One region of the Cohnella suwonensis genome, then DNA from elsewhere that is predicted to be linked to it. Evidence: predicted binding sites of a transcription regulator. Region 1 holds the regulator's gene; each other region holds the start of a gene.

Region 1 (5,296 bases):
AAACTGTAAAAAGTGCAGGTTATTCGGCGCTGAAACGAAAAACGACCAAACAACCTGCAATTCTAAAGTTTGATGGGCCTAAATATGTCGATCCTCTCAAAAAAAAGAAAACAACCTGCATTTTTGCAGGTTGTCCTCAGGAATTTGAAGAATCGTGCGATACAAACTGCACTTTTACAGGTTGTGGGCAAGGCTCAGCGTGCGAAACGGTAAGGCCATCGAATCGGTTAAGCGGCAAAGCGCTAGCTCGACAACACGTAAGTCTTCAGCATCGTGCCATCCTTAAACGAGTAAAAGCCGAGCGATTGATGGAGATGATCGTCGTTGTTCCAGTAACGGATTTCCCAAGCCGGCTGCCCCTTGAACCAACCCGGAATCATCCGGATCGGCGCCGAGGCGCCTTCGTGCTCGCTCTCGAACTTCGCCAGCATCTGCTTTTTCGTCAAGTTGTCCGTCGTTTTCTCCTTCACGACGCCATCCGACTTCTCGAACACGACCCAGGATTCGCCGTCCGCGTCTTTGCCGGAGACGATCCACACCGTCTCGTCCCACGTATGGGACGCGGCGTCGGTCACTTCCTTCAACCCCGCTTGCTGCTTGGCGATCCGAACGGCGCGATTTTCGACGCTTCGGTAATCCTTATCCGAAGACCGGACATACAAATAGAAGCAGACGAGCACGAACACGACGAACCCCGCGACGAGAATGCCCCACTTAGCCAGCGAAAGCGAAGGCCCTTTGCGATGCCCTTCCGTACGGCTTAAATTCATCCGCGCAGCCTCCGGAAGCAAGCTTCGGCTTCGGCTTTGATTTTCTCTTCATCGAGCGTCAGAAGCTTGCCGTCTTTCAGCAATTGCTTGCCGTCGACCCATACGTGGGCGACGTCGGAACCTCTAGCCGCGTAGGCGAGATGGGATACGTAATCGGTGCGCGGCACGAAATGCGGCCGATCGACGTTCAAGGCGATGAAATCCGCCTTCAAGCCGGCTTTCAATTGGCCCGTCACGCCTTCCAAGCCGATCGAGCGCGCGCCGTAGAGCGTGCCCATGCGAAGCGCTTCCGCCGCCGGAACGACGGTCGGATCGCCGGATACGCCTTTATGAAGCAACGCCGCCATCGAGATTTCCTGGAACAGATCCAAGTTATTGTTGCTGGCCGCGCTGTCCGTTCCAAGCGACACGGTCACGCCCGCCTTGAGCAAGTCGGGCACGCGCGCGACGCCGCTCGCGAGCTTCAGGTTGCTGACCGGGTTATGCGATACGGCGACGCCTCGTTCGGCGAGCAACGCGATCTCGTCGTCGTTCAAATGAACGGCGTGAGCGACGAGCGTCGGACGCCCGAACATGCCGAGGCGGTCGAGATGTTCGACCGGGCGGTAGCCGTAATCGCGCACGTTCTGTTCCACTTCCGCGATCGTCTCCGACATGTGGGTATGCATCGGCAAGTCGAGATCGTGGGCCGCTTCGACGAATTTCAAGATGTAGTCGGGAGGGCACGTGTAAGGGGCATGCGGAGAAATCATGACGCTGACGCGCCCGTTCGCCGCGCCGTGCCAATCTTTCGCGAATTGGATGGCGTCCGCCAGCTTCGCTTTCTGAACGTCTTCCGGGCACAGTCCGATAACGCCGCGCGTCAAGCTCGCCCTCATGCCGGAGCGCTCGACGACTTCTGCGACCCGATGCATATGGTCGTACATGTCGACGAACGTCGTCGTGCCGGATTTGATCATCTCGGCGGCCGCGAGAGCCGAGCCCCAATACACGTCGTCTCCGGTATATCTCGCTTCCGTCGGCCACATATGGTTTTGCAGCCAATCCTGCAATGCCAGATCGTCTGCCAATCCGCGCAGCAGCGACATCGCCGCGTGCCCATGCGTGTTCACGAGTCCCGGCATGAACAGATAACCTTTGCCGTCCAGCTTGGCGGACGCGAGCGATTTCTCTTCCTCGGGCGCTTCTCCTTCGCCCAGAGCCGCGATCCGTTCATCTTCCACCGCCATCCAGCCTTGGAATTTCGGTTGGTCGTCGTCCATCGTGACGAAATAGCCATTCTCGATCAGTAACCGCGTCATTAAAGTCCGTCTCCTTCTTTCGATCCGTTGATCGAGTCCATATAATAAGCGAGGCTGAGCAGCTCCGCGGTAAAATCCGCATGGTGAATTCTGACGCCGGGCGCGGCCTTCAAGACGACCGGCGCGAAGTTCAGAATGCCCCGAATGCCGGAAGCGACGAACTGATCCGCCACGTTCTGCGCCTCGGTAGCCGGCACCGTAATGATGCCGACCGAAATATCCAGCCGCTCGACGGACTTGGCGAGCTCCTTCATCGGCTGAACGGTCAGCCGGTTGATCATCGTGCCCTTCTTGCTTTCGTCCGCGTCGAATACGGCGACGATTTTCATGTTGTCTTTAATATACGTATTATAATTGCATAGCGCGCGCCCCAGATTGCCCGTCCCGACGAGTGCGACGTTCAACGTCTTGTCCAGCTTCAAGATCTGGCGGATTTTCTCGATCAAATAATCGACGTTATAGCCGACCCCTTTACGCCCGAACTCGCCGAAGTACGCGAGGTCTTTGCGAATTTGCGCCGGATTCAGGTCCAGCTTCTCTCCGAGCTCTTGGGAGGAAACCGTATGAATGTTGCTTAAGCTGAGTTCATTCAGAAATCGTAAGTAAATCGGCAGCCTCCGGACGACCGCCTCGGAAATTTTGATCGGTTTCATTCAAGTCCCCTCCTTTCTTTCATCGTGATCGGGAAACAGCCACTCGCGAGCCCTGCCCGCCATCGCGGCCGTCGGTAAATGCTCCATTTTCGGTCCCGGCAACGAGTACAGGAAATGCTTCCCGTAATACGTGTCGATTACCCTCGTATCGTACAGCAGCACGATGCCCCGATCGGTCGCCGTTCGCACGAGCCGGCCGAAGCCTTGCTTGAAGCGGATGACCGCCTGGGGGAGCGACAGCTTCATGAACGGATTTTTGTTCTCCGCTTGCAGCTTTTCCGCTTTCGCTTCCGCGACAGGATGATTCGGCGGCTGAAAAGGCAGTCTGACGATCGCGAGACAAGTGAGAGCGTCCCCCGGTAAGTCGATGCCTTCCCAGAAGCTGCTCGTGCCAAGAAGCACGGAAGCCGGTTGCTTGATGAATTGCTGGGTCAACCGGCTGCGGCTGCCCCCGTCGAGACCTTGGCCAAGCACTTGAATGCCGGCCGGCTCGAGCTTTTCTTTCAACGGTCCGTAGACCGTTTTCAGCATCCGGTGCGACGTGAACAGAACGAGCATGCGGCCTCCCGCCGTCCGCGCCATTTCCTCCAAGGACGACGTAAGAGCGGCGACGAACGCGGCTTCTCCGTCCCTCCCTTTGATGCCCGGAAAATCGCGGGGAATAAGGACGAGCGCTTGTTCCCTGTATTTGAACGGGGAAGGCAACATCGCCGTTTTCAACTTCCCGGCTTTATCCGCCTCGATTAATCCGAGCTGCTCGGTCACGTAACCGAACGACTTGTCGATCGTTAACGTCGCGGACGTCATGACGACGCTCGCTTTTTTGTCGAACACGCCTTCCTTCAGCAATTCGCTGACGTCGGAAGGAACGCCGTATATCCATACGGATCTTCCCCGGTACTGGGAATGCCCTTCGATCCAATAGACGTATTCCGGTCTGCCGAGCGTGACGAACGACTGCGTGTCCGCCCTCGTGTTCGACAAATCCTTCAGCACGCCGCCCATGTCGGTCAGAAGCCCTTGCAGGCTTAGTTCGTCCGCTTCCTCCCTCATGTCGACGACGATCTTCTCCATCGGCCGAATGAAATCCGACAGCAGCTGAATGACGTTATTGCCGTCTACGGTTAACGCTTCCCATTGCGGGGGCAGTTGATCCGGCTTCAGCCTGTACGTCATGTTGCCCGTTTCGTCGGCCGCGGCGTTGGAGGCGAGCATGCCGAAGGAGGCGTCCATCCAGCGTTCCCACGCTTCCCGGATCTCGGTCAGCTTGGGCGCAAGCTCTTCGAGCTTCTCCGCCCAAGCGGTCGCGTGCGTCGATCCCATTGCCGATGCGGCAGAGATGAGCTGCGGGAGTAAACCCGTCTTGGTGTCCTTCCACACGCGCAGAAGCGGCAGCATCAACGTCGCGTGGCCGGTTTTCTGCCCGAGATGCTGGCTCGCCACTTCTTCCAAATGATGGGCTTCGTCGATGACGAGCCGATCGTACGCCGGAAGCAATCGGTGCTCGGCGCGCAAATCGGTAAACAGCAACGCATGGTTCGTAATGACAAGATCGGCCTTTCCTGCTTCTTGCCTCGCGCGATGGTAGAAGCAACGCTTGAACCAAGGGCATGCCCGGTTCAAGCAAGAGGCGGTGTCGCTCGCGACCGCGTCCCATTCCTCCTTGTTGCGGCCGCCGACGTTCAGCTCTTCGGATTCGCCTCTCGTCGTCTCTCCGAGCCAGACGGTCATGCCGCCGCGGACGATCGATTCTTCCCGTCCGAAAGCATGCTCCGGCACGTGCTGCCGGTTCTCGAACTTGCGCAGGCACAGGTAGTTGCTGCGTCCTTTGAACACGGATGCCCGGAACGGCATCGGCAACGCTTGCTGCAACAGCGGCAAATCTCTTTCGCGCAGCTGCTCCTGCAATTGGATCGTATGGGTGCTGACGACGACTTTTTTCTCTTCTTTCAGTCCATAATAAAGAGACGGCAGCAAATACCCGAGAGACTTGCCCGTACCGGTTCCCGCTTCCACGAGCAGATGCGAGTCGGCTTGAAGGGCGTCGAATACTTCCTTGAACATGATGTCTTGGCCTTCCCTTGCTTCGTACGAGGGGAACAGCGCCTTCAGGTTGCCCTGGACGGCGGCCAAATACTGTTCGAAATCCATTTCTTTTAACGAATCCGGAACGCCGTTCGAATCGTCTTGGCGATTCGAGTTGTCTTCGCCCCAATCGCCGACGTTCATCGCGAATTGACGGAAGTGGTGTAGCCCTTCTTCGGGAATGAACGGCTGCGTATCCCGCCATGCGGAGACGTGGGCGATCAACCACCCGAGGTCGCTGTTGTCCGGACTAAACAGGGCGCCGAGCCTCTGAAGGGTGAACAGCGGAAGTTGCCGCAGCTTGTTCAAACAAAACATGAACAATTCCGCCGTCGCGAGCGCGTCGCTGTCCGCTTGGTGCGGACGGTCGTGCGCGATGCCGAACGCTTGAGTCAGCGAAGACAGCGAGAACGAAGGCTGCGTCGGGAAGACGAGCCTTGCAAGCTCGACCGTATCGAGCATTCTGCCGCCGAATGGCAAATAACCG
Region 2 (5,296 bases), on a different contig from region 1:
TGTCCGCGAGCGGCATTTGCTTGCCTTGTTCGTCTAACAGAACGTAACGTCCGTCGATGACGACGACATCCCGATAGGCGACGAGCATGACCGGATTTTTGTCGGACAACGGGTTCTTTATTTGATTTTTCGCTTGTTTGATCGCGTCCGCGAAGGATTTTCCCGCATGGCTCCGGGCGACAGTGAAATCCTCGGAAGAAGGCTCGCGGAACGACGCCTCTTCCCAGCGGACCCTTGCGTTAAGCTCGCCGGGATAGACGAACAGCTCTTTGGTCGCGGCCACCAGGTAAACGGAATCGTCTTCGCGAATATGCTTCGCCGCCCGATAAGGCCTGTACGTGCGCGTCGCATGAACACGCCCGGATCGCAGCTCGATCCAGAAGCCCTCGTCCACGAATTGCTCCCGGCCGGGATCCGCATAAGATCGGAAGGCGAGCTGGAGCAATTCCGCGTCGCGCCGGGTCAGCCCTCTCTCCCGAAGTTCCGACAGTTGCCAGGCGTGTCCGATGCTTTCCTCCAAGGTCGATTCCGCATCTAGCGTCGTCTCGTCCGGATTCTCCTTGCGACGCTCCAAGTATTCCCTGCTCTTCTTCAGCAAGGCGTACAACTGGCCGAGCCGGGGAATGGCCCGCTCGTACATCGCTTCCCGCGGTTGATCGGCGTTCATGCCGAGCTGAAGCTCGCGAAAGGAGCCCTGAATGCCCGGAATATAATAATTGCCCAGTTGCTTGACCTGCTCGCCGAGCGTCTGGATCGCCTTTTTATCGATGCCGCCCAGCCCCGCTTGAACGATTCCTTGAAGCAGCTTCTCGGCGAATGCGATGCCCTCGAGCTGCGCTACGATTTTCTTGACGAGAGCGGATTTGTTCGTCTGGCGTTTGCGCGGAGTTTCCTCGGAGTCGGATGCCGCTTCCTTTTTCTTCTCTTCCCGCTTTTCCGCCTTCTCGCGCTTGTCCGCGATATCCTCCGGAATGGCCGCCGTCGCGAAGTTTTTGCCCAGCGCATAGGCGTACATCAAACCGAGCAGATGCTTGCACGGAAACTGCCGGCTCGGACAAGAACAACGGAATGTCGGGCCTTCAGGCTTGACGAAATCCACGGAACAGCGATAAGGCTCGTTTCCGCTGCCCTTGCATTCGCCGAACAACAGCGTATCGTCCTCCGTCCGGCATAGCAGGGGGAAACTGTTTTTCTTGACCAGATCGCGGCCGTTCTTGATCGCGTTAGCGTTCAATGCCAAGCTATCCACGTAAGCTTCGGTAATAGTTATCATTCGATCCCTCGCTGAAATCAATTGGATGGCGAGACTTTGGAGGCGATTAACGGGATACCCAGTTAATCGATCCTCCTTCCATCTTTTAATAGCTTATAAGATTCGAGAAAAGATTAAAATCACCTTCCGAAAATGAAAGAAGCACCTCGGGCTTCGACCTTACTTTAAAACAATAAACCCGCGATGCCATTCGAACGAATTAGCATCGCGGGTTGGATATTATTGATTCCGTTAAGCGAGTACGGGAATGGCCCGCGCCTTCGGCTTAGTAAGCCAGCGTGAACAAGCCGTTGATGTGGGACAGATAACGGGCGTTGCTCGCCTTCTTCATGAGGGAAGCCGGCGTGCCGCGAAGCTCGATGCCCGTGCCGCCGACGGCGCCGATGCCGTCTTTGCGGCCCAGGCTCGCGAGCGTACCGGAGAAGACCGGCTTGAAGGCATCCGGTTTCGTGCCCTTGAACGTAGCCGCGATGTTAGCGCCCGCGAGCTCGCCCATTTGCCATGCCAATTGCGCAGTCGGCGGATACGGACGGCCTTCCGGTCCGAAGACGACCGCGCAGTCGCCCGCGAGGTAGACGTCGGGGTGGGACACCGATTGCAGCGCTTCGTTAACGGACGCGCGGCCGCGGTTCACTTCGATGCCGCAGTTCGCGACGAGGGTGTTGCCTTGGACGCCGCCCGTCCATACGACCGTGTTCGCTTCGATCGTGCGACCGTCTTTTAACGTGACCACATTGCCTTTCACTTCCGTGATCGGCAAGCTCGTCAAGAATTCGACGCCGCGGTTCTCCAGGCTCGTGACCGCGCGTTGGATGAGATCCGGCGAGAACATCGGCAAGATCGTCGGCATCGCCTCGACCAGCTTCAAGGAAACGTCGGAGAAGTCCACGCCGTTCTCGCGGCAGATGGCCGGCAATTCGTCGGCAAGCTCGCCGACGAGCTCGACGCCGGTCAATCCGCCGCCGCCGATAACGAACGTCGCGTCCGCTTTGTCTTTCGACTTCGCGTACGCTTTGATGCGGTCTACGACGTGAGCGAAGATTTTGTTCGCGTCGTTCACGGATTTCAGGATCAAGCTATTTTCCTGAAGTCCGGGGATGCCGAAGTAGTTCGTTTCGCTTCCGAGAGCGAGCACGAGCGCATCGTAACGGTAAGAAGTGTCGTTATTCAAGGAAACTTTTTTGCCTTCCGGATCGACGGATTGCACTTCGCCGACCACGACGTTGATCTGCTTGCCTTTGAACAATTTCTCGAGCGGAAGCGCGACGGCTTTCTCGTGCACGTTACCCGCGGCAAGACGGTGAAGCTCCGTAATGATTTGGTGCGTATTCGAGCGGTTGATGATCGTAATGTTCGCTTCCGCGGTCGACAGATGCTGTCTGGCGGACAGGGCGCTCAGCAACCCGCCGTAACCCGCCCCGAGAATCAGAATTTCTTTTCTCATCTATGTTCCTCCGTTCTTCGCCTATGGATCGGTCCGATTAACCGTTATTTTTTCTTTCGCCCAGAATGTTCAGGTAAGCTTGGCTGAAACGAAGCATCTTCTGCAATTCCGGATCTTTCAGCAGCTTCATCATGCCGAACACGCCGATCGTCGCGTCGCTGTTCTCCGCGCGGTCGCTCGCTTCGATGGCCGCGGACGCGAAGCCTTTGGCTTTCTCCGCGAGAGGCTTGACCACTTCTTGGATGCCGCCGAGCGTATCCTCGATCAGCACTTTGTCCTTCGCAACCTTCTGCGCGAAATCGTACACGTTCGTCAGAACGGTCATCATCTCGGCCAGCCTCGGCAATTGATCCACCAATTGGGTGATCGCTTGCTGCACTTCCGGTTTTAACAATTGATCCAGCACGTCCAACTTCGCCGCGGCATCGGTCACGACGGACCCTTGATCGGCATTCAATACAGTCGATTCAGACATTCTGTTTCCTCCCCTAATCGAAATCGTCAGCAGTCTAAGAAAGTTTTGTGAATTTAATCACATTTATTGCTTTATTTTATCCTTTTCCGCGCGAATAGTACAAGTATATATTTGGCATCTTTCGATAAAATCTTGCGCTTTTCCGCGGTAAATTAATGAAGTTGTCGAATCGGGGGCAAAATAAAATCCCCACCGCCTTTCGATGGGGATTTCACATGCCGGAAATGCCGATTGTCGTCGCCGATGCTACTTCGCGAACCGGTGCGTGCCGATCGTCGCGATCGTATCCAGACCGGACCAGAACGAGCCCTTGGACACTCTCGGATCGTAGAAATACACGGCGTCTTTGACGTTGTTTTTGCCGTTCAAGGCGTCCTTGGCGGCGCGAAGCACGCTGGCGTTCGGCACGCTCTTCTGCAGGATGCCGTTGTGCGCGGCGGGGAATTGCTTGCCCGAATAGATGACGTCCTTGATCGATTTCGGGAAGCGCGGATCCTTCACCCGGTTCAGTACGACGTTCGCGACGGCCAGTTGGCCTTCGTAGGACTCGTAACCCGACTCCACCTGGATTATCTTCGCGAGCAACGTGTAGTCGTCCTTCGAATACGGTTCGGCTTCGTCGTCGAAGATCGAAGGGATGACGACGCGGAGCTTCGCCCCTTCCTTCACCTCTTCGGCGGCTTTCAGCCCGTTGCGCTTAAGCAACGCCGCTTTGCTGACGCCGAACTGTTCGCCGATCTCCGCCAAGCCGTACTCCGCCGTCACGACGGCCGGCTCGATTTGCGTAATCTCGGCGACTTGCGTCTCCGTCTCCCACTTCACGGTGGCGTGGAGCAGCTCCGCGACGGCGCGCAGCGGTATGTACATCCTTCCGTCGTCCAGGAACGGCACCGTATCCATGCGATAGCGGCTATCGTTGAAGTAGACGATCGGAACGCCGTTGCTCAGCACGATCTTGTCTCCGCGGGCGGATTGGATCGTCACCGCTTCGTTGTCTTGGTCCCACTTGGCTTTCGCTTTCAGCAGGGAAGCGACGCTCGCGATCGGCAAGAACAATCTGCCGTCCTTCATGCGCACCGGATCGGCCAGCTTCGCCTTCTCGCCGTCGATCATGATCGTAACGTTGTCGGCGACGCCGTCGTCGGCTTTGGCAGCGGCGGCTACGGTCGGTAGCGCCGACGTCAGGAGCAATAGGGCGACTATCGGGATGAGCAATCGGCTTCGAATATAAGAGTGAAAACGGAGCATAACAACCTCCCGGCAATGTTTAGAAATTATGAAATCGTTTTTATTAACATTGTAAAAATATATCACAGGGTGAATGACTTGTAGCATTAACGTTTTCACACAATTCAGTTATTACAGTCCGGACAAACGAAAAAGGCTCCTGCTACGCGGCATATCCGCATATATAGAAGCCTTTTAAAGAACCAATCCATTCGTTGATTAATTGCTTGACCTTATCTTAAAAAGAAGTTCCTTGATCGTTTTTTTATCTTTATGTTTTTGCTCCAATACAGGCAACAACGCGATGACATAATTAAGCCTATTCAAAATAAAACTCGCGTGCCCGATGAACTCCTTGCTTAATTCCGTGTCGTGCCTGATCCGATCGGTGCTGACCAAAAACTCCATCCCATCGCTTTCTTCTTCGCCGTATTTCTTAATCATATCCACCTGATGATAGGAGGGTAATAATTCCGTTCCGATCTGTACGATACCGATGTATTTTTCAAAAATGAATTTAACGATTTCGTAATAACTATTGGCAGGACTCGGGCGGTGCATAAAAACCACTCTTCTGGCTTCATCGTCCTCCTCGTCCTCATCCTCTACGCCAGAAGCAATATAACTAATGCCAAAGCTTTCAAATTTGGAATCGATATACCGGATATACTTTTCTTCCTGCGAAGTCGCTCCGTCCTCCAGCCATGAAATCATTTCTTTAATCATCGGGATGATAAAATTTCTTTCGAACCGTTCTTTATCCATTTCGAACAATAAATTCAATACATTATCGACTCTAAAGCTGGAAATTTGTTTGCTCGACAAGATTCGAAGAATATCCGTCTGATCTTCGTCATTCACGCTCACAATGAATTTC
Region 3 (5,296 bases), on a different contig from region 1:
ACGACGGCACCCCTTATGTCGCTTATAAGGATTTTGGGAAATCCGACAAGGCTACGGTGATGAAGTACAACGGGAGCGGTTGGGAGACGGTAGGAGACTCGGGATTTTCAGCAAGCGCGGCCAATTACATTTCGCTGAATGTGTACGACGGCGATTCTTACGTCGCTTATGTAGACGGGGGAAATTCCAACAAGGCCACGATGATGAAATGGTTGGATAAGTCCACCGTCGCCTACGACGGCAACGGCGCTACGTCCGGGAATGCACCGGCAAACCGCAACTATAACCAAAACGCCAGCGTCATGGTGCTAGGCAACACGGGGAATCTGATCAAGGCAGGCTATACGTTCGCGGGGTGGAACACGTCGGCGGACGGAAGCGGGACGCGTTACGCAGCGGGAGATACGTTCGTCATGGGAGCGGACAATTTCACGTTGTACGCGCAATGGCGAAGCAACAACGCGCTGTTGTCCAACCTGTCCGTGGATCAGGGAACGTTGTCGCCATCGTTTACGCCATCGAATTTGAATTACAACGTGGACTTGGATTACGCGGTGTCCAGCCTGAATGTCTCTTTCGTGCAGGCAGACCCGGCCCAAACCTTGTCCGTCACGGGAGCCGTTTATCAGACGGTAACGGGAGCGATTTATACCTATCGCGCATCCGGCCTGATCGTGGGGGCGAACCCGATTCGGATCGGGGTGACCGCGCAGGACGGCACGGAGAACGTGTATACGGTAACCGTGAACCGCGCTTCCAGCAGCAGCAGCGGCAGCAGCGGAGGTGGCGGAGGCTTAAGCCCGATCACCTCTAAGGACGGGAAAATTACGCTTCCGGCTGGAAGAATCGGCGAGGTGAGCCTGGATAAAGCGATCGTCATCTCCATCCCAACAGGCGTTTCAAGCAAGCAGCTGGACTTAACGATTGAGATCGTGTCGAATACGCAAAGTGTAATGAGCAATGGAGAGATTTTGTCCAGCCCGGTGTACGAATTGCTGAAAAACTTTTCGGAAAACTTCAGCAAGCCGGTTACGCTGACGTTATCGTTCGATCAGGCAAAAGTAAAGAGCGGACAAACGGTTGCGATCTTCTACTATGATGAAGTGAAGAAGCTTTGGGTGAAAGTGGAAGGCGGCAAGATCAACGGGAATCGCATAAGCGCGGAAGTCGATCATTTCACGAAATTCGCCGTGCTCGTCGTTGACGGGAAAACGGGCTTGGCCGTAACGGAGGAAACGCCGACGAAAGAGACAACGGATGCTGCATTCCGCGACATCGCCGGACATTGGGCGGAAGCGAGCATCAAGCAAGCGGTGGAGAGCAGAATCGCCTCGGGTTACCCGGACGGCACGTTCAAGCCGAACCGGACCGTGACGCGCGCCGAGTTCGCCGTCATGCTGGTGAACGCGCTCAAGCTGCAGAGCGAGGAAGCGCAGCTCACCTTCGCCGACGCGGCGAACATCGGAGCTTGGGCGAAGAAGGCCGTCGCGTTGGCGGTAAAGGCAGGGATCTTGAAAGGCTACGCGGACGGCAGCTTCCGCCCGGATGCGGAGATCACCCGCGCCGAGATGGCGGCGATGATCGCGAACGCCCTTGGACATTCGGCGGACGCGCAAACGACGACCGGTTACTCGGACGATAAGGATATCCCGGCATGGGCGAGAGCCGGCGTCGCTTACGCGAAGCAATCGGGCATCGCGCAAGGAAAAGGCGACAACCGGTTCGCTCCGCAAGACCGCGCCACCCGGGCGGAAGCCGTTGCCGTGCTTCTGAAAGCGGCGGCAGCAGCGAAATAGCATAGAAAATCAAATCGGACCAGGCATTCCATGAGGAATGGGCACTGGTCCGATTGCTTTTTGCACGAGGATGCGGTATAGTGAGTAGGTTGAATAAAATGACCTAATTCACATATTGTAGAGGGTTGTTGTTGCTCGCAGCTTAATAACCTTGTCCAATATGTGAATTTTTATTTTGTTTCATAAAATAAGAAGGTCATGTAAATATTAAAAGGTGGTTAAACAAAATGGAATCGGGAATCGTAAAATGGTTTAACGCGGACAAAGGCTTCGGCTTCATCGAAGTCGAAGGCGGTAACGACGTATTTGTACACTTCAGCGCGATCGTAGGCGACGGCTACAAGTCTTTGGACGAAGGCCAACGCGTTGAGTTCAACATCGTACAAGGCAATCGCGGCCCGCAAGCCGAGAACGTCGTTAAACTGTAAGCAAGCGAACCATGCCCCGGACTTCCCGTTTGGGGCATTTTTCTTCGCATCACCCACTTCAGGATGGAAAGAGGGATGTTCTTGTATTCTTCTCGGAAAAAAACGGCTGAAGAGTTGCCCGAGGAACTAACCGCGATCTGGTCTTGTTCGGATGAGAACTGCAAGGGATGGATGAGGGACAATTTCGCGCTCTCGTCTACGCATCAGTGTCCTTTGTGTCAGTCCGAAATGGTGAAAAGCGAAAGAATGCTCGTCGCGCTCGCGAACACTAGCCCGATTCATCACAAAGTCGGGGAATGAGTTCGGCGGCGACATTAAAACGATAGGAGTCCGACTCGTCGGCTCCGGCATGAAGAACCCGACCTTTCGAGGTCGGGTTTTTTTGTCCGTTGAGCTATTTCGGGCACGTAAATGTGATTTTTCGCACATCGCAAGGCCTTCGCTTCGCGTAATCTACGCTTATCTCCTTCGGAGGGAAGGTGGGCGCCATGGAAGTCGAAGCACTCAAGAAGGTCGAACGGCTCGCCCTTAAGAAGCACCGGGTATTCGCGACGAGTCGTCTCCGTTATCTCGCCCGATCCGCGCTCGCCAGCATGTTCATCGGGTTCGGGGTCATCGTCGCTTTCAAGACGGGTAGCTTCTTCTACGCGGAGCACTCGCCGCTGACGTATCCGATGGCGGCGATCACGTTCGGGGCGGCCATTATCTTGATCTCCTACGGCGGCGGGGACTTGTTCACGGGCAATACGTTCTATTACACCTACGCCGCGCTGCGTCGCAAACTGCGCTGGTCCGACGTCATGCGGCTATGGCTATTCAGCTACCTGGGCAACATTCTGGGCGCCTCGTTCTTCGCGCTATTGATCTATACGACGGGCTTGTTCTCGGAGTCGTCGGTCAACGGATTCCTGCTCAGCGTCGTGGACAAGAAGATGAACTTGCCGATGATGGAGCTGTTCTTCCGGGCGATCCTCTGTAATTGGCTCGTCTGCCTGGCGTTCTTCCTCCCGATGTCGATGAAGGGCGACGGCGCCAAAATGTTCGCGATGATTCTGTTCGTGTTCTGCTTCTTTATTTCCGGTTACGAGCATAGCATCGCCAACATGTGCACGTTCGCGATCGCGCTCGTCTTGCACCACCCGGGGACGATCTCGATGGGCGGCGTGCTCCATAACCTGATCCCCGTCACCTTCGGCAATCTGATCGGCGGCGGATTGTTAATGGGGTTTATGTATCACTACGTGAATAAACCGGATTTGGAAGAACATTTGGACGAACGGGAAGACCAACTTAACGAAGCGGAGAGTGATCGGGATGAGTAAAACGAAGATCGTCGTCATCGGCGTCGGCGCCGTCGGAGCAACTACGGCGTATACGCTGCTGCTGAGGGAACGGGCGGACGAATTGGTGCTGATCGACGCGAACAAGGACAAAGCAAAGGGCGACGCAATCGACATGAATCACGGGCTTCCTTTCGTCGGGAAAACGAAAGTATGGGCCGGCGATTACGAGGACTGCCGCGGGGCTAGCATTATCGTCATCACGGCGGGAGCGGCGCAGAGACCGGGCGAATCGCGGGTCGACCTGCTGAAGAGAAACTCGGCCATCTTCGATAGCATCATCGGCGAAGTGCTGAAGCATAACGACGACGGCATTCTGCTGATCGCGTCCAATCCGGTGGACATCATGAGTTATTTTACGTGGCAAAAGTCGCAATGGCCGGTTCGCAGAATTATCGGTTCGGGCACGTTGCTCGACAGCGCCCGGTTCCGGTACCTGATCGGCGAAGAGCTCGGCATCGATCCGCGAAGCGTGCACGCGCATATTATCGGCGAGCACGGCGACTCCGAGCTGCCTCTCTGGAGCTTGGCCAACGTCGCCGGAACGGGCATTCGGCTGGACGAAGAGAAGAAGGAGCGGATCTTCGCGAACACGAAGGACGCCGCGTACGAGATCATCGCCGCTAAGGGCGCGACTTACTACGCGGTCGCCCTCGCGCTCGACCGGATCTGCACCGCGATTCTCCGCGACGAAGGCGCCGTATTGAACGTATCGACGCTGCTGCGGGATTATCACGGCATCTCCGACGTCTACCTGGGCGTTCCGTGCGTCGTCGATCGCGGCGGCGTCCGCGAGGTGCTGCAGCTGGATTTGTCGGAGCGGGAGCAACGCGAATTGCGCCTTTCGGCGGAGAAGCTGAAGGAGCTTATTCGATCGATGGAAGGTTAGAAAAATGGCTCGCAGGTTGTCATCTGCGGGCTTTTTTTAATAAGTTATCCAAATGAAGGAAAACGTCAAAAATGATCGAAATAGCTAATAGAGGGATAAAGCGAAGGGTTTGGAGGATATTCATGAATATTGATTTCGGATCGATAGCGTCGGAATTGGTTCAAAATAATATCGAAAGAATCATTTCCGTAATATACAAAAAGGGTTCAGACCAGTTTAATCAACTGCTTATTAGGAGCGGTGCCGCCTACAAGAAGTACTTACATGAATCGGTAAAGAAATATAGCAGGGTCAAAACGATTCTTTACAGGGATTCGCCGGTTTATTTATATGACTTTTATTTGGACACGAATATTAGCATTAACGATCATACATACAGCGCAAGTAATATGAACGGAGTTCTGGAACATGGTCATTTTATCAATTTCATCGGATCCGCGGGAAGCGGAAAAAGCACGCTGTTCAAGCATCTCTTCTTGGATACAATCAAGAATACTTCGTATATCCCGATTATGGTCGAACTGAGGGAGATAAACAATCGGGATCAAACGTTAGCGGAGTGCCTATTTCAATCGATGTGTAATTTAGGATTCGATTTGGAATACGAATATTTCAGCAAGAGTATTTCTAGCGGAAGATATGTTTTCCTCTTCGATGGATTCGACGAAATCGACTACCAAAAGAGAAACGAAGTATCCAAGCAGCTTCTGGAGATGAGCGATAAATTTCCCGATAATTATTATTTGATTTCGGCCCGGAAAAACGATCAAATCTTTACAGGCTGGAATAAATTCATAGATTTCGAGATCAATCCGTTGGAGAAAATTCAGGCTCTTCAATTGG
Region 4 (5,296 bases), on a different contig from region 1:
GATTATCCTTGATCATGACGGCGTCGTATAGCCCGAAGCGATGATTGAATCCTCCGCCGACGCGAACCGCGTATTTCTCCAACGTACGGTGGCCCGGCGTCGTCTTGCGCGTATCCGCGATACGTACGGGCTGACCCTGCGCCGCCGACGCGTACTCGTTCGTCTTCGTCGCGATGCCGGAAAGCCGCTGCAGCAAATTCAACGCGAGCCGCTCGCCGGTCAGAATGCTGTGCGTCGAGCCTTCCACGACGGCAAGTACCGTGCCCCGCTCGACCCGATCCCCGTCCGCCGCCTGGGCGTCGAACTTCAATCCCGGATCCACGACTTCGAATACGAGCCGTGCCAGCGGAATGCCCGCCAGAACGCCCGATTGCTTGGCGTGGATAATGCCGCGCGAACGGTGGCCCTGAGGAACGATCGCCATCGTCGTCACGTCGCCGGAGCCGATGTCCTCCGCGAGCCATGCGCGAAGCTGCGCTTTCACTGAATCAACCGCCGGCCCTGGAATCGTCCAATCGTTTTCTCGTTCAAACATGTTCGTCGACCCTCTCTGTGCGAATGCCGGATTCCCGATTCAATATCGTATGCTTGCGCCAGTTCTGATCGTCCCTCTGAGGGAAATCTTCCCGGTAATGACCGCCGCGGCTCTCTTCCCGGTTCAGCGCCGCCTCCGTCACGAGCAACGCGCAAGTCAGCAGATTGGCGTATTCCAATTCTTCGCGCTTCGTCAGGTTGAGCTGGAACAGAGGCAATTGCTTCTTCAGATCGTCCAGCCCTTTCTGCAAGCCCGCGCGTTCGCGTCGCAATCCGGTGTAACGAACCATGCCCTTCTGCAGCTTCAGCCGTCTTTCGATGAGCGCGCCCGTCAGTACCGCGTTACGTTCCGCGGCCGGTCCGTTGTCGGCCGTCTTCTTGCCCGGCGACATCTCGTTGATCGCGTTCACGATGCGCTGGCCGAATACGATCGCCTCCGACAACGAGTTGCTCGCCAGCCGGTTCGCCCCGTGGACGCCGGTCGACGATGCTTCGCCGCACGCGAATAGACGGCGGATGCTCGTCTCGCCGTGCAGGTCGGTCTTCACTCCGCCCATCATGTAGTGGGCCGCCGGAGCGACCGGGATCCAGTCCGTCGTCATGTCGAGCCCGTAATTCAGGCAGAATTCGTAGATCGTCGGAAAACGGTGCTTGATCAGCTCCGGCGTCTCGTGCGTAATGTCGATATAGACGTAGGTCGATTTGGTCGATTCCATCTCGCTGACGATCGCTCTCGCGACGACGTCCCTTGGCGCGAGCTCGAGCTGCGGATGGTAATTCTCCATGAATCGTTCCCCGCGAATGTTGCGCAGATACGCCCCTTCTCCCCGTACGGCTTCCGAGATCAAGAACCGCGGAGCTCCGGGATAACACAGCGACGTCGGATGGAACTGGTTGAACTCCATGTCGCGAATGTCCGCTCCCGCCCGGTAAGCCATCGCCACGCCGTCGCCGGTCGCCACTTCCGGATTCGTCGTATAGCGGTACAGCTGACCCGTGCCGCCCGTGCATAGGATGGTCGCGCTTCCGAATACGGCGACTCTCGAGCCGTCCGGCTTCTGCACGAGCGCGCCGCGGCATTCTCCGTCCTCGGTGAGCAGATCGAGCACGAAATGATCGTCCCACAGCTCTAGCGTCGGGTCGGCTTTGACCCTTTCAACCAGCGCACGAACGATCTCGAATCCCGTCGCGTCCCCGTTCGCATGGAGAATGCGACGCTGGCTATGCGCGCCTTCCTTCGTCAAAGCGAACTGGCCGTCTTCTTCGTCGAAGTTGGTGCCGTAACGAATCAGTTCCTGCACACCTTGAGGTCCTTCATGCACAAGAACGTCGACCGCCTCGGCTTCGCAAAGTCCGGCACCGGCGATCAACGTATCTTGCGCGAGGAAATCCGGAGAATCCTCGTCCGATATAACGGCGGCGATACCGCCTTGCGCATAGCGCGTATTGCTGTCGAACAGCGATTTCTTCGTGATCATCAGCACGCGTTTCGTCTCGCTTGCTTTCAAGGCCGTATACAAACCCGCGATGCCGGCGCCGATGACGATGACGTCGGTCTCTATGCGGGGAAGCTTGTCCAGATCAAAATCGACAACGTAACGTGGAATCATGAGTAATTAGGTCCCCTACTCCAACAAGAGAGTAGCGCACGCTACTCGGGTCAATTACTTGACCAGCAGCATGCGCTCCAGCGATAAACGTGCTTTGTCCGCGACGTCCTGCGGCACGTAGATTTGCGGTTGCATCGTCTCGAGACACTTGACGACCTTCTTCAGATTATTGACTTTCATGTTCGGGCAGACAAGGAACTTCGACGCGAAATGGAACGTCTTGTCCGGGCTGTCCAGACGAAGCTGGTAACCGGTACCGTCTTCGGTGCCGACGATGAATTCCTTATGGTCGGATTCCCGGCAATATTTCAAGATCGCCGTCGTGCTGCCGACGAAATCCGCCATCCCGACGACTTCCGGACGGCATTCCGGGTGAACGACGAACCGCGCGTTCGGGTGCTTCGCCCGCATCTCCTCGACGTCTTTGATCGTCAGCATGTCGTGGGTGTTGCAGTAGCCTTCCCAGATGATCATATTCTTGTCGGTGAATTGTTGGACGTAATGGCCCAGGTTCTTGTCCGGACACCAGATGATCTCGTCGGAATCGACCGAATTGACGACTTTGACCGCGTTCGCGGACGTGCAACAAATATCGGTTTCCGCTTTGACATCGGCGGAGGAGTTAATGTAGGTAACGACTTTGGCGTTAGGATGCTTCGCTTTGAGCTCGCGCAAGCCGATCGGATTGACCATGTCCGCCATCGGGCATCCGGCCCGTTCGTCCGGTACGAGCACCGTCTTGTTCGGCGCCAGGATCTTGGCGCTTTCCCCCATGAAATGAACGCCGCAGAATACGATGACGTCCGCGTCGGTCGAAGCCGCCTTCTGGGCGAGCAGGAACGAGTCCCCCCGGAAATCGGCAACCTCCTGTATTTCATCGCGCTGATAATAATGCGCGAGTATGATGGCGTTCCGTTCTTTCTTCAGCTGCATCAGCCGCTCGCGCAATTCGCGGTTCTGTTCCGCTTTGCGCTCCAGAGCTAAAGCCTCCATAACGTTCCCCTCCCTATGCTGTCCGGCTGTCCGGCTGTCCGGCTGTCCGGCTGTCCGGCTGTCCGGCTGTCCGGCTGTCCGGCTGTCCGGCTGTCCGGCTGTCCGGCTGTCCGGCTGTCCGATTAGATTGTGAATGAATGCACAAACATGGCGAGAATGCTTTCTTTATTGTAGACGAAAAGGACTTCGTTCATTAACACTTAATTTACACGTGCCGGATAGGGCTGTCAATTCAAATAGACGCCATTATAAGCCCTTTTTCGGCGTTTATCGCCCGCATGGCAAACGGGGTGTCCCCTATGCGCCCTTCCGCGCGGGAACACCCCGTTTTAGGTGTGACTACGTTTATTTGTTCTCGTCCGGTTCTTCGTCCTTACGCAATTCCGGCGTCGGAGGAAGCGGTTCGTCTTCGCGGGTCTGGATGCGCACTTTTACGCCGCCCAGCACGTCAACGATCGGTTCTACCTTCGACTCTTCGCCGGCGGATCCGGAACCCGAGCCTTCCGCGACTTCGATCGTGCCCTTCTCGATAAGCGACTTGATTTGGTCGAGATCGAGCGTCTCTTCGTCGAGCAGCGTCTTGGCGATGAGGTGCATCTCCGCGCTCTTCTCGTTCAGCAGCTTCTTCGCGCGATCGTAGCAATCGCGCGTAATGCTCTGCATCTCTTGGTCGATCTCGTAAGCGATCGCGTCGGAGTAGTTCTGCTCGTGGCCGATGTCGCGTCCGAGGAACACTTGGCCTTGAGAGCTGCCGAACTGCATCGTGCCGAGCTTGTCGCTCATCCCGTATTCCATGATCATGGCGCGCACGATGCTTGTTGCGGACTTGAAGTCGCTATAAGCTCCGGTGCCGATCTCGCCGATGAAGATTTCTTCCGCCGCGCGGCCGGCGAGAAGGCCCGTTACTTTATCGAGCAGCTCTTGCTTCGTGACGAGCATCCGGTCTTCCTTCGGCAACATGATGACGTATCCGCCCGCGCGTCCACGCGGAATGATCGTAACCTTGTGAACCGTGTCCGCGTGCTCGAGGAAGAATCCGGCGATCGTGTGGCCCGCTTCGTGATAAGCGACGATGCGCTTCTCGCGGTCGCTGATGACTCGGCTCTTCTTCTCCGTGCCGACGACGACGCGGTCGATCGCTTCGTCGACTTCCTGCATCGCGATGTCTTTCTTGTTGCGACGGGCGGCGAGGAGCGCCGCTTCGTTCAGCAAGTTCTCCAGATCGGCGCCGGTGAAGCCGGTCGTCCGCTTGGCGATCGTGCCGAGACGCACGTCTTTGTTAAGCGGCTTGTTGCGCGCGTGAACTTTCAGTACCGCTTCGCGGCCTTTGACGTCCGGACGGTCGACCGTGATCTGACGATCGAAACGGCCCGGGCGAAGCAGAGCCGGGTCGAGGATGTCCGGGCGGTTCGTCGCGGCGACGATGATGATGCCTTCGTTCGCGCCGAAGCCGTCCATCTCGACGAGCAATTGGTTGAGCGTCTGTTCGCGCTCGTCGTGACCGCCGCCGAGGCCCGCGCCGCGTTGACGACCGACGGCGTCGATCTCGTCGATGAAGATGATGCAAGGAGAATTCTTCTTCGCGTTCTCGAACAAGTCGCGGACGCGGGATGCGCCGACGCCGACGAACATCTCGACGAAGTCGGAACCGGAGATCGTGAAGAACGGTACGCCCGCTTCGCCCGCAACGGCGCGAGCAAGCAACGTCTTACCGGTACCCGGAGGGCCGACGAGCAGAACGCCCTTCGGAATGCGGGCGCCGAGAGCGGCGAATTTGCGCGGATCTTTCAGGAACTCGACGACTTCGACCAGTTCCTGTTTCTCTTCGTCCGCGCCGGCCACGTCTTCGAACGTGACCCGCTTTTTCTCTTCATTATAAAGGCGCGCGCGGCTCTTGCCGAAATTCATCACTTTACCGCCGCCGCCCTGCGCCTGATTGATCAGGAAGAAGAACAGAACGAACATGATAATGAACGGAATGATGGAGGTCAAGAACGTGAGCCAGAAGTTTTGTCCCGGCGTCTTTTTCAATTTGTATTCGAAGCCTTTTTCCTTGCTCCAGTCTTCGAATTGGCCCGTCGTGCGTTCCGAGATCGGCGCGCGGCCCGAGAACAATTCGCCCTTCTCTTCGGAAGACTTCGGATTAAGCTCGCCGGAGA

Evidence for each region. Region 1 encodes Rex, which represses fermentation and respiration genes when NADH is low (regulators of the CRP and FNR family bind a similar motif). Its sites were predicted from a motif close to TTGTGAAATATTTCACAA; they were not measured.
Region 2: a site for Rex is predicted at 3,238-3,255, ahead of ACFPPD_RS09800 (DUF1641 domain-containing protein). Genes of this name have one in related genera too.
Region 3: a site for Rex is predicted at 2,636-2,653, ahead of ACFPPD_RS09780 (formate/nitrite transporter family protein). Genes of this name have one in related genera too.
Region 4: a site for Rex is predicted at 3,265-3,282, ahead of nadA (quinolinate synthase NadA). Genes of this name have one in related genera too.

What each region holds. Positions count from the first base shown of each region.
Region 1 is NZ_JBHSMH010000005.1:262,062-267,357, forward strand. Features, by position in the region: gene ACFPPD_RS03280 (cell wall elongation regulator TseB-like domain-containing protein) at 243-770, opposite strand; gene ACFPPD_RS03285 (amidohydrolase) at 767-2,071, opposite strand; gene ACFPPD_RS03290 (redox-sensing transcriptional repressor Rex) at 2,071-2,724, opposite strand; gene dinG (ATP-dependent DNA helicase DinG) at 2,725-5,296, opposite strand, start outside.
Region 2 is NZ_JBHSMH010000023.1:45,972-51,267, reverse strand. Features, by position in the region: gene ACFPPD_RS09810 (SWIM zinc finger family protein) at 1-1,273, opposite strand, end outside; gene ACFPPD_RS09805 (NAD(P)/FAD-dependent oxidoreductase) at 1,539-2,717, opposite strand; gene ACFPPD_RS09800 (DUF1641 domain-containing protein) at 2,755-3,192, opposite strand; gene ACFPPD_RS09795 (cell wall hydrolase) at 3,439-4,440, opposite strand; gene ACFPPD_RS09790 (NACHT domain-containing protein) at 4,639-5,296, opposite strand, start outside.
Region 3 is NZ_JBHSMH010000023.1:40,189-45,484, forward strand. Features, by position in the region: gene ACFPPD_RS09765 (S-layer homology domain-containing protein) at 1-1,796, shown strand, start outside; gene ACFPPD_RS09770 (cold-shock protein) at 2,024-2,224, shown strand; gene ACFPPD_RS09775 (cold-shock protein) at 2,300-2,524, shown strand; gene ACFPPD_RS09780 (formate/nitrite transporter family protein) at 2,713-3,546, shown strand; gene ACFPPD_RS09785 (L-lactate dehydrogenase) at 3,539-4,453, shown strand; gene ACFPPD_RS09790 (NACHT domain-containing protein) at 4,576-5,296, shown strand, end outside.
Region 4 is NZ_JBHSMH010000016.1:21,089-26,384, forward strand. Features, by position in the region: gene nadC (carboxylating nicotinate-nucleotide diphosphorylase) at 1-535, opposite strand, end outside; gene nadB (L-aspartate oxidase) at 528-2,144, opposite strand; gene nadA (quinolinate synthase NadA) at 2,199-3,137, opposite strand; gene ftsH (ATP-dependent zinc metalloprotease FtsH) at 3,483-5,296, opposite strand, start outside.